Regions from separate parts of the Paenibacillus sp. PastF-3 genome, predicted to be linked through region 2. Evidence: riboswitches for the same ligand, from Rfam matches in the RefSeq annotation. Region 2 holds a riboswitch; each other region holds the start of a gene.
The links. A riboswitch is a leader RNA that binds a small molecule or an ion and turns the genes downstream of it on or off. The one in region 2 is predicted to bind cyclic di-GMP.
Positions count from the first base shown of each region.

Region 1 (3,289 bases), on a different contig from region 2:
ATCTATACAGTAAATTCCACAATTAATCACTAGCCTAAAACCTTCTTCATTTCCAAACGTATAGTCGCTCATTTGTTCAGTAAGTACTTGTATACGGATGATTAATTCCGCCTTATTGTCATACGAAGTGAAAAGAATAAAACGATCACCCCCTAAGCGTCCAATGACATCCTCGTCTAATGTGTTTGCTGTTAAGCTATTAGCCACTTGAATCAAAATGCTATTTCCTTCATGAAAACCGACAATTTCATTTATGTATTTAAATTGTTCAATATCAAATTGCAACACAGCAAACTTTGTATTCGGTTTCTCTTTAAGTAAATACTGAGCATCTTTAACAAATTTATTCGTTCTAGAAAGATGCGTTAACTCATCCTCAAAGGCAATCCTCTCCATCTGTTTCCTAATTTTGCTCTTATTTAATAGAATGTTTACAAATATGATCAATAATAAGACAAACATGATTACACATAATAGAAAAGTCGCCTGGCTCATTTGAGACGCTTTGGCCATGATCACATCTTTCGGTATCACGGAGAGAATATACCAGTCCTCAACCCCCTGGATGCCAGAATAGCCAACCATTTTGCTATCTCCGTTAATCCAAAATATTCCTACTCCAGATTTTTTTGCGGTTATGTTCTCTTTAAAGATTTGCAGTTGTTTCTTATTTCTAGCATCAAGACTTATACTTTCGAATATGTTATCAATTGACTTATCCTCTTCGAGATTCTTCGATTTGATAATGACTTGTCCCTTTTGATCAATGATTTGAGAATAACCATGACCTTTAAAGAAGGAGACTGCAAGAGCATCATAAAGTTCTTGTGTATATCTGCTGGCAGATATAGCCCCCTTCACTTCACCTTTAAACTTAAGTGGGCTGTTAATCGTGATAATTTCTTTATTGGAGATCTTATCTAAGAATGGATCAGAAATACTGCTAATACCCTGCAGCGCTTTTTGGAACCCTACTTCATCTGATACATCAAACATTGTCCCATCCGATGCGTAAGCTTTACCATCTAGGCTGTTGATGCTAATTCGTATAAAATTATATTTTTTATCAAAGTGATGCAGATATTTTTTGGTCTTATCCCAATCCATATAATTGATTTCCGAAATAGAATCAGCAATTCCATCTAAAGAATCTAATCCACCCTGTATCATATTTCCTAGTGATTTACTCGCATGTATCGTAGCTTCTGATGTAGCAGTAACCGCTTCTTGCTCATAAGAGTTAACAGTCCATTTTATAAAATAGTAAGAACACCCCCAAAATATCAACGCTGCCATTATTACGAGGCCTATCATTCTCCATACTCGAAATTGTGTCTGATCCATGTATTATCATCCTTTTTCCGATTTATTACGTTTTTTATTAGAAAATGAGCAAAAAAAGCCGCTATCAGAATGATAACGGCTGCATATGCATCAAAAAATAAGAGCATGAAACTCCCACTGCATGCAACCGGCTGTCATATCTATAAATAGATTTAGACCCTATGGCTTTGTGTCCCTATTTTTCAATAGGTTTACCAATATTTTGTTTTTACTATTACTAGTCCTAAATACTCTATTAAAAATAGGTTACCTCCAAAAGACCTATTTCCGCTGTGATTTAATATTTTTGAATGGGAAATTTTTCACAAACGTCAATGTTAACTTTAATATAATATTTATTAATGTAAAGCAACAATTCTGCGAACAATTATAAAATTAGATAGTAAGTCCCAATGTAACATTTATATATGTCACATTGGGACTTACTTCTCAACACGAACTATGTTTGTCTACAAACGCATAACGAAGAACAGCTTCTTCTAAGATATCAATCCCCATAATGATATCATCCATATCTGTAAATTCATTAGGATGATGACTAAGTCCATCTACAGAAGGAACAAAGATAAGCCCTACTGGGCAAAGTTTGTTCATGTTCATGGCATCATGCCCTGCCCCACTAATCATCCGTTGACTCAATATCCGCTTCTCTTCACAAATGGATTCTAGAACCTGACTGATCTCATCCGATAATAGGACAGGTTCCTCCGAAATAATTTCCGTACTCTCAATTACAAGTTGTCTATTTTCTTGTACTGAGGCTATCGTCTGATACAAATGGTCTAACACACGTTTCCTGGATGCCACTGAAGTAGATCTGATATCAATTTTAATTTCCACTTCTCCCGGAACCACGTTCATAGCGCCATTCAAGATATCTATCACCCCTAGCGTCGCAACCGTTCCAAATTCTTGTTCGAGTTTGGCTGCTTTTTCAAGCTCAAGTGCTATTTCTGAGGCACCCAGAAAAGCATCTTTTCTCATATTCATAGGTGTCGTTCCAGAGTGGGATGCCTTCCCTGATATTTGAATATGAAGCCTCACGGGTGCAGCAATTCCAGTCACAATTCCAATTTTTTTATTATTGTTTATTAAGATAGGACCTTGCTCAATATGTAATTCAAAAAACGCTTTTAATTCTTCATTTTCTCTACTCGCCTGATCAATACTGTTATAATCCAGTGCACATAGCGAAAATGCCTTTTCCATTGTAATACCGTCTTTGTCCTTCAAAGATCTATATTTCTCCTTCTGAAATAACCCTGACATTATTTTGCTGCCAACTGTTGAAATACCAAAACGCGAGGATTCTTCACAGGCAAATGAAATAATTTCGATCGGATGATCCGTTTCAATCCCTTTTTCGTTTAGACGTTTGATCACTTCCAAAGCAGCCGTTACACCCACTACACCATCGTACTTCCCACCTTGATATACCGTATCCAAGTGAGAGCCCATTACAACGGGTGGGAGCCCTTCTATCTTCCCGTTTCTTCTAGCAATCACATTTCCGCAATGATCCATCCGGATATCTAAATCTTCAGCCTTACACATCCGCATAAAAGCACTTGTACATGTCTGCTCTTCATTGGTATAGGCAATTCTAGTGATGCCCTTCTCACCCGAGTTATATTGATTAATATTATCAAATAAAGCCTGATATCTTCTCTTTCTATCCATGCCAGTATCTCCAATCCTGAGTATTTATGATTATGGTTTCATCCAAATTCGTGAAGATATACAATAGAGGTAGCGCTAATCTTTAAAAATCACTTACTTGATGAGGTGTAATGGATAGCTATGAAGAAGACCATTATTTTTAAAGAAAATGATCAATTTACCATTAAAGCTGATTTTTATGAAACAAACCGTCCCCAAGCCCCTGCTATTGTGTACATTCACGGAGGCGGCCTACTTTGGGGGGATCGAGAAGATTTATCCGAGG
Region 1 covers NZ_JARXWM010000009.1:238,025-241,313, reverse strand. The annotation lists gene M2444_RS19390 (bifunctional diguanylate cyclase/phosphodiesterase) at 1-1,344, opposite strand, end outside; cyclic di-GMP riboswitch class I at 1,464-1,550, opposite strand; gene M2444_RS19385 (Zn-dependent hydrolase) at 1,774-3,024, opposite strand; gene M2444_RS19380 (alpha/beta hydrolase) at 3,145-3,289, shown strand, end outside.
Region 1: linked by a shared signal. The riboswitch ahead of M2444_RS19390 (bifunctional diguanylate cyclase/phosphodiesterase) and the one ahead of M2444_RS07095 (thiamine pyrophosphate-binding protein) in region 2 are both predicted to bind cyclic di-GMP.

Region 2 (3,289 bases):
TTGGGGCAAATGAAATATCTACGGATATCGCTGAAATGACAGAATCTATTAAAGATATTGAGAATAAAGTCTCCAATTATACGAACTCAACGAAAGAAATGAACAGACGTTCAATACATACATTAGAACTAGTTGAACAAGGGCGCCAATCCGTAGATACTCAAGCTGAAGGCATGCGCAAAAACATCCAGGCTACTCAAAAAGTAGCGGATACTATCGAGGCCTTGTCTCATAATGCTCGCGGAATAACGATGATCACAAAGACCATCACTGAGATCGCTGAACAGACTAACCTGTTATCGCTGAATGCCTCCATCGAAGCAGCACGTGCCGGAGAACATGGTCGAGGATTTGCAGTAGTCGCACAGGAGGTCCGTAAGCTTGCCGAAGAATCAACGGCTTCAACAAAGGAAGTCTTTGGTTTAGTTCGGAGCATTGAAACTGATATTAAACAAGCGATTGACAATATCGCTATCAACGAAGAAGTCGTACAGGTACAGAATGAGATGATCACTCAATCTGCTCATATCTTTGCTCAAATTGTACAAAGTGTGCAGTATATTACCGAGCAGATCTCTTCCTTCTCTTCTGAAAGTGATCTTATGCTGGAAAGTGCCTTGAAAATCTCAGGTGCAATAGAAAATATATCTGCAATCACTCAGGAAACTGCTGCTGGCACCGAAGAAGTATCGGCTGCAATGAATGAACAAATTAATGCCCTGCAGTCCGTCGCAGAAGAAACTGAGAAAATGACTCAAGCCGTATTTAATCTACAGAAAACGATCCATATCTTCAAGTTTTAAACAACTTGCATAACGAATAAACCAAGCCATAAACCGTCCTCTAAGTTTGTCTTAGGGGACGGTTTATTTTCTATTATTTCATAGGTTTGACAAGACTTTCGTCAAAATTCGAGTTAATTTGCGATAATATATTGACAAAGGATGATCCCAAGGAATATATTGTAAAGGAAAATTCTTCTTATAAATTTTAAATTAATATAGGCAAAATCTTCGAAAGAGGATGACGCAAAACCATGGATCTACAGCCTCATTTTTACTCTGAGGCCATGATTGCCAGGTTGCTAAGGACCCGGGACGGCTGAACTATTGTTCAGTCTTTACGGCGATTTACGCCACCAACCTGTGCCCTTTTTCGGAGCACAGGTTTTCTATTTTTGAGTTTATTGATCAATCAGATCACTTCGAAAGATCAATAACATAATAAATATTAATCAACTTGTGAGGTGTATCTTTTGAAGACAGTCGCAGATTATATGGCGGAAGCACTACGTAACCTCGGAGTGACCCATTCTTTTGGGATCATTGGTAAATCGATTTGTCCCGTAGTTCTTAAGATGGTAGACTATGGTATTGAATTTATTCCAGGGAGACATGAATCCAGCTCCGGATTCGCAGCAGCTGGATACGCGCTGAAAACTGGTAATCTAGGCGTAGCATTTGGTACTTCTGGTCCAGGCGGAACTAACCTACTTACAGCAGCAGCACATGCGAAAGCCAACAACTTGCCAGTGCTGTTTATTACGGGCCACCAATCTATTAAAGAGCTTGGAATCCCCCAATGTCAGGACTCTTCCTCTTACTTAGCTGATTTAGCGGAGATGTTCAGACCTGCCACCTTGTTCAGTAAACTTATTGAACGCGGTGATCACTTTAGTACTATTTTTAATCATGCGATTTCAATTGCTCTTAACCAACGTGGGCCTGTTCATCTTTGTGTGCCGTTTGATGTACAGACAGAAGGATTGGAAGAGTGCAATATTGTAATTCCCGAACGCGAATCTCTAGTAAGTCTAGCGAATATCGACAGAGTAGTTGATGCTATCAATGCCTCAAAGAATCCTTTGATTATTGCGGGTAAAGGGGTCAATCGATCTGGGGCGCATAGCCAGCTTATTCAGCTCGCTGAAACTTTTAATATACCAGTAGTAACATCACCTGGTGGTAAAGGGGCTATGGTTTGGGATCACCCACTCTATCATGGTCCTATTGGTGTTGGAGGTTGCACCCACGGGGATGACCTGTTGAATAAAAGTGATCTATTTATAGTTCTAGGATCACGATTAAGTGATATGACCGTCTGTAACCTAAAACGGGAGAATCACCCGACAACATTAATTCAATTTGATATTGATCCGACCTTTGTTGGAAAAATCTTGTTCTCCAAAACGATACCAGTCACTGGTGATCTACGTGATAACCTAGTGTGCTACCTAAATCATATTGATCCTAATCATATTACTAAACGTGAAGCTATCCCTTATGTAGATTATTCAGAAGAGCTTCCCAGTCTGAAGAATCTTTCCCTTGCGTCTATTATGAGCACGATGAGTGATCTGATTCCTGACAATAATACAGTATTTGTTGATGACGGCAGTCATGGATTCAATGCTGCTAAATGGTACAAGGTTAAGAAACCAGGCAGTTTTGTATTTGATGCTTATTTTGCTTGCATGGGTAATTCTATCGGTATGGCTATTGGTGCAAAGGTTGCAGCTCCTGAAGAAACTGTCTTCTGTATTACAGGTGATGGCTGTTTTATGATGCTAGGTACAGAAATAAACACCGCCGTCTGCAAAGATATCCCTGTCATCTTTATCGTAGTAAATAATAAGCAACTCGATATGGCGCTTAAAGGGATGGAAAAAACTACTGGCCGTATTGATGGAACGATATACGAAGTCCCAATGGACGTTGTGAAATTTGCCGAGTCTCTAGGAGCGACAGGCTATAAGTGTGAGACTGCGGAACAATTCTCGACTGCAATTAAGGACGCCGTTGCTCTTAACCGTGTTGCAGTTATTGAATTATTAACAGACCGTGATGAAGTCCCTCCGACTGCACACCGTACTTTGAACCTAAATTAGGAGGCTCACTATGAAAGATAATGTTAACAGTGGTCTGAACCACTTCACGAATCTCTCAGGAGACTATGGCGCTAAAGCACTAGCTCCGATTAAGGAACATTTCCCTGACTTGGCAGAATTCATCATGGGTAATGCGTATGGAGATATTTTTCAACGCAATACCATTGAAGCTGACTGGAAGGAAGTCTCTGTTATTTCTGCTCTAATTGCAATGGGCCAGTTCGATCAATTAGGAGTTCATTATGTTATGGCTCTTCGTGTAGGAGTTACTGTAGAACAGCTCAAAGGCATTCTACTACACTTAGTACCCGCTATAGGGGCACCTAGAATCATCACAGCCTTTAATATTCTTCTTGAAACCATAGAAGAGATCCAATAAATAATAATTCGACATAAATATAC
Region 2 covers NZ_JARXWM010000002.1:669,659-672,947, forward strand. The annotation lists gene M2444_RS07090 (methyl-accepting chemotaxis protein) at 1-803, shown strand, start outside; cyclic di-GMP riboswitch class I at 994-1,089, shown strand; gene M2444_RS07095 (thiamine pyrophosphate-binding protein) at 1,247-2,887, shown strand; gene M2444_RS07100 (carboxymuconolactone decarboxylase family protein) at 2,898-3,266, shown strand.

Region 3 (3,289 bases), on a different contig from region 2:
TCGACCTTTAATTTTCATCAATCAGGAGACATCCGGAAGAAAAAGTGCACTTGCTGGAACTGTCTCTTTAGCTTGACTAGCACTTTCCCACATCAAGCGGACTCTCGCATCGCCTTCATTCTCGTAATACTCCACCTTGATATCGTATAGCTGGCCAGCCGTCAGCGTTATGGTGCCCTTACGCTCAGTACCACTTTGCTTAGTCCAGCTATCAATCACAGATTCCCCATTCACCCAGACACGGATGCCATCATCTGAGGTAGTGTAAAATGTATATTGCTCTTCATATAATGGCTTAATTTTACCGCTCCAACGTATGGAGAAACGATCAATCCCGAGGGCGGCATCCGGCGATCCTAGCCGCCAATTGAAATCGATCATCGCATCTGTTCTAGTAAGAGCTGCTGCTCCCGACAGCTGGATGTTGTTATAATATTCTCCTGCAAGCCCCTTCGCAAGAGGAATTGCTGCCTCTCCCTCTTCTTCGGAAGGTGCCGGCGCTGGTGCAGCGCTAGGCTTCGGTACCAGACTAGTATTTAATTTATCTCTAGTCAGGGTATAGTTGCTATTCATAAAAGTTTTGATTGTGTCTGCACTGTTATTATCGTAAAGCATTTTTCCCCAGCTCATCATATACGTCCATTTACTTTGCGATTGCTGTAGCTTCTCCAGATTAGGCACTTCACCATTCTCCCCGATCGCAATCGGTTTGCCAGCGGCTAGACTCAACAAGCTATCATAGTATTTTTGCTGGTAATCATTTTCGTATATATCTGCTGCCAGAATATCTACTTTATCTGCTCCTGGATAAGTTGACGCATAAGGATCTGACCAAACATTCGGAGCATTCGGACTCCATACCCATAACAAATTATTTAATTTATGAACGTTAACAAAACGGTCATACATAACATTCCAAAGTTTTGAAAAGTTGTTTTTCTTCCCCCACCAGAACCAGTTTCCGTTCATTTCATGATAGGGTCTCCAAAGTACCGGAACGTTGGCATCACGTAAGCTCTTTAGGGAGACTGCTACCTTATCAAGTTCAGCGATCAGACTGTTATATTGCTTGGTACCCGGTGTAACGTAACTATCGAACTCACTTTGGCTAAGCGTTTTTTTCACATTACCCCAGTCATAAGCGGTGCCTGGCAGGTTAGCATGAAAAGTCATAGCTACGATCCCGCCCGCTTTATTCCAGTTGATGGCGCTGTTCACCACATTTTGACGCTGCCAGGCCATCGTTCCTTCGGACTGGCCACTGATCGCGCCCAGTTCATAACCGTGAAGAGCTGCGTACTGTCCGCTTGTTCCCTTCAGCATATTGTTAATTTCATCTGGACTTTCTAAATAGTCATGTTGACCAGCAATAATACCTTTTCCTGAAATCGAGTAAAGATAGTTAAGCAGCTTTACGGCTTCGGGTGAGGCTCCTGGGGTAACTGGGGTACCAGAATTTGAAGCAGCTATGACAACAGACGGCGAAATTCCAACAGTAAGCGGAAGTGCAGTCAGAAACAGGACGAGTGACAGAAATGCGCCAAATAATCGATACGTACGGTAAGCTTTCAAAATAATCTCCCTTTCGGTAGCCAGGCTGCCACTCTTTCGAAGGCCCTATAGCTTTGCGTCCCTACCTTTCGATAGGTTTGCCTTTTCAATTTAAGAGAAATAATCTCTCTTACCGTAAGTATCGACGACAATTAATGATATATTTAGTGTTTTTATGACTTTTTTTGATAATTGAGTCAATTTACCTGTTTAAAGAAATTTCAGATTGGTTAAATAGATAGGTTAGACCTATGAAATGAATTGTTGTAGTTCTATATCATTCCAGTCTAAAGTAATACGAATATTATCTTCTTCTACTAACTCAGAACCCGTCTGTACCTCTATAAACTCAACATCCGTCAAAGCAAGGATCGCGTGCTTCGTTCCTTCCGGGATACGTACCACGTCCCCAGCCTTCACATTATGTTTCTTCTCATTCAGCACAATACTTGCTTCGCCGCTGACGATTGTCCAAATTTCACTACGCTTGCGATGTAATTGATAGCTGATATTATTCCCCTCGGATATAAAAATCCGTTTGGTCAGCACTTCATTACCCTCGTCGTATTTCACATAATCAATAACTTTGTAATGACCCCAGCGGCGTTCCTCATACATCGGTCTCTGTTCAAAGGTCTTCAGCACTTCTTTAATCCGTGGGCTCTCAGCTTTATGGGTAACCAGAATACCATCCGGGCTAGCCGCGATGATCAGATCCTTCGCACCAATTACCGTAATCGGAATATCCAGCTCATTAATCAAGCAAGTCCCCTCAGAATCCGCCGTCACAAAACCTTTTCCTACATGCTTGCTGCTCATTTCCTCTGTCAGCGTATTCCAAGTTCCAAGATCCTTCCAGAATCCATCATAAGGTTGCACCACAATATGTTCTTCTTTCTCCACCACTTCATAATCAAAGCTGATGGAAGACAATAGCTTATACTGCTTCTGCAATTCTTCATATCCTAAAGGCAACCCTTTACGCTGCAAAATATCTAACAAGTAGCCTAAACGGAAGGCAAACACTCCGCAATTCCACAATGCATTTTGTTCGATGAGCTGTTCTGCTTGTATGCGGTCTGGTTTCTCTTGAAAGTGACTCACCTTCATAAAACCATTCCCCCCCGCCTCTTCAGTGGTAGGAATGATATATCCGTATTTCTCTGAGGCATGTTCAGGAACAACACCCATTAGTGCCAGATTTGCTCCGCTTTCCAGCATGGTCCCCTCAAGCATAGCTATGGTATCGAAAAAGGATGCTTCTACATAAGGATCAACAGGCAAAATGGCTATCGTCTCCGCTGGAGAAACACCTGCAACCGAATAAAGATAGGTAGCTGTTAAGGCGATGGCCGGAAAAGTATCCCTACGCTCCGGTTCAACGATAATCGGCACATGACTTCCCAGTTGGCTTTGTATCATTTCTACTTGACCGCGGCCGGTGGCCAGATAAGATGATTCTGCCATCCCTGCTTCCTCCAGCTGTCTCCAGACACGTTGTACCATGGATTCCGGTTCACCTTGAGGGCTTTCAAGTACCTTTAGAAATTGCTTTGAACGTGAGTCGTTGGACAACGGCCATAGCCGTTTACCTGAGCCGCCTGATAGAAGTACCATTTTCATAGATGAACCCTCCTTGAATTATGGAAATCGAGCATAATTGAATTGTTATCAAAACGTCAGCTTCCGCTTAGCCTTATTTCGAGCGGATGCATTAAAAAAATTTATTAGGTATGAA
Region 3 covers NZ_JARXWM010000009.1:145,886-149,174, reverse strand. The annotation lists gene M2444_RS19010 (glycosyl hydrolase) at 22-1,572, opposite strand; cyclic di-GMP riboswitch class I at 1,585-1,664, opposite strand; gene M2444_RS19005 (sugar phosphate nucleotidyltransferase) at 1,801-3,174, opposite strand.
Region 3: linked by a shared signal. The riboswitch ahead of M2444_RS19010 (glycosyl hydrolase) and the one ahead of M2444_RS07095 (thiamine pyrophosphate-binding protein) in region 2 are both predicted to bind cyclic di-GMP.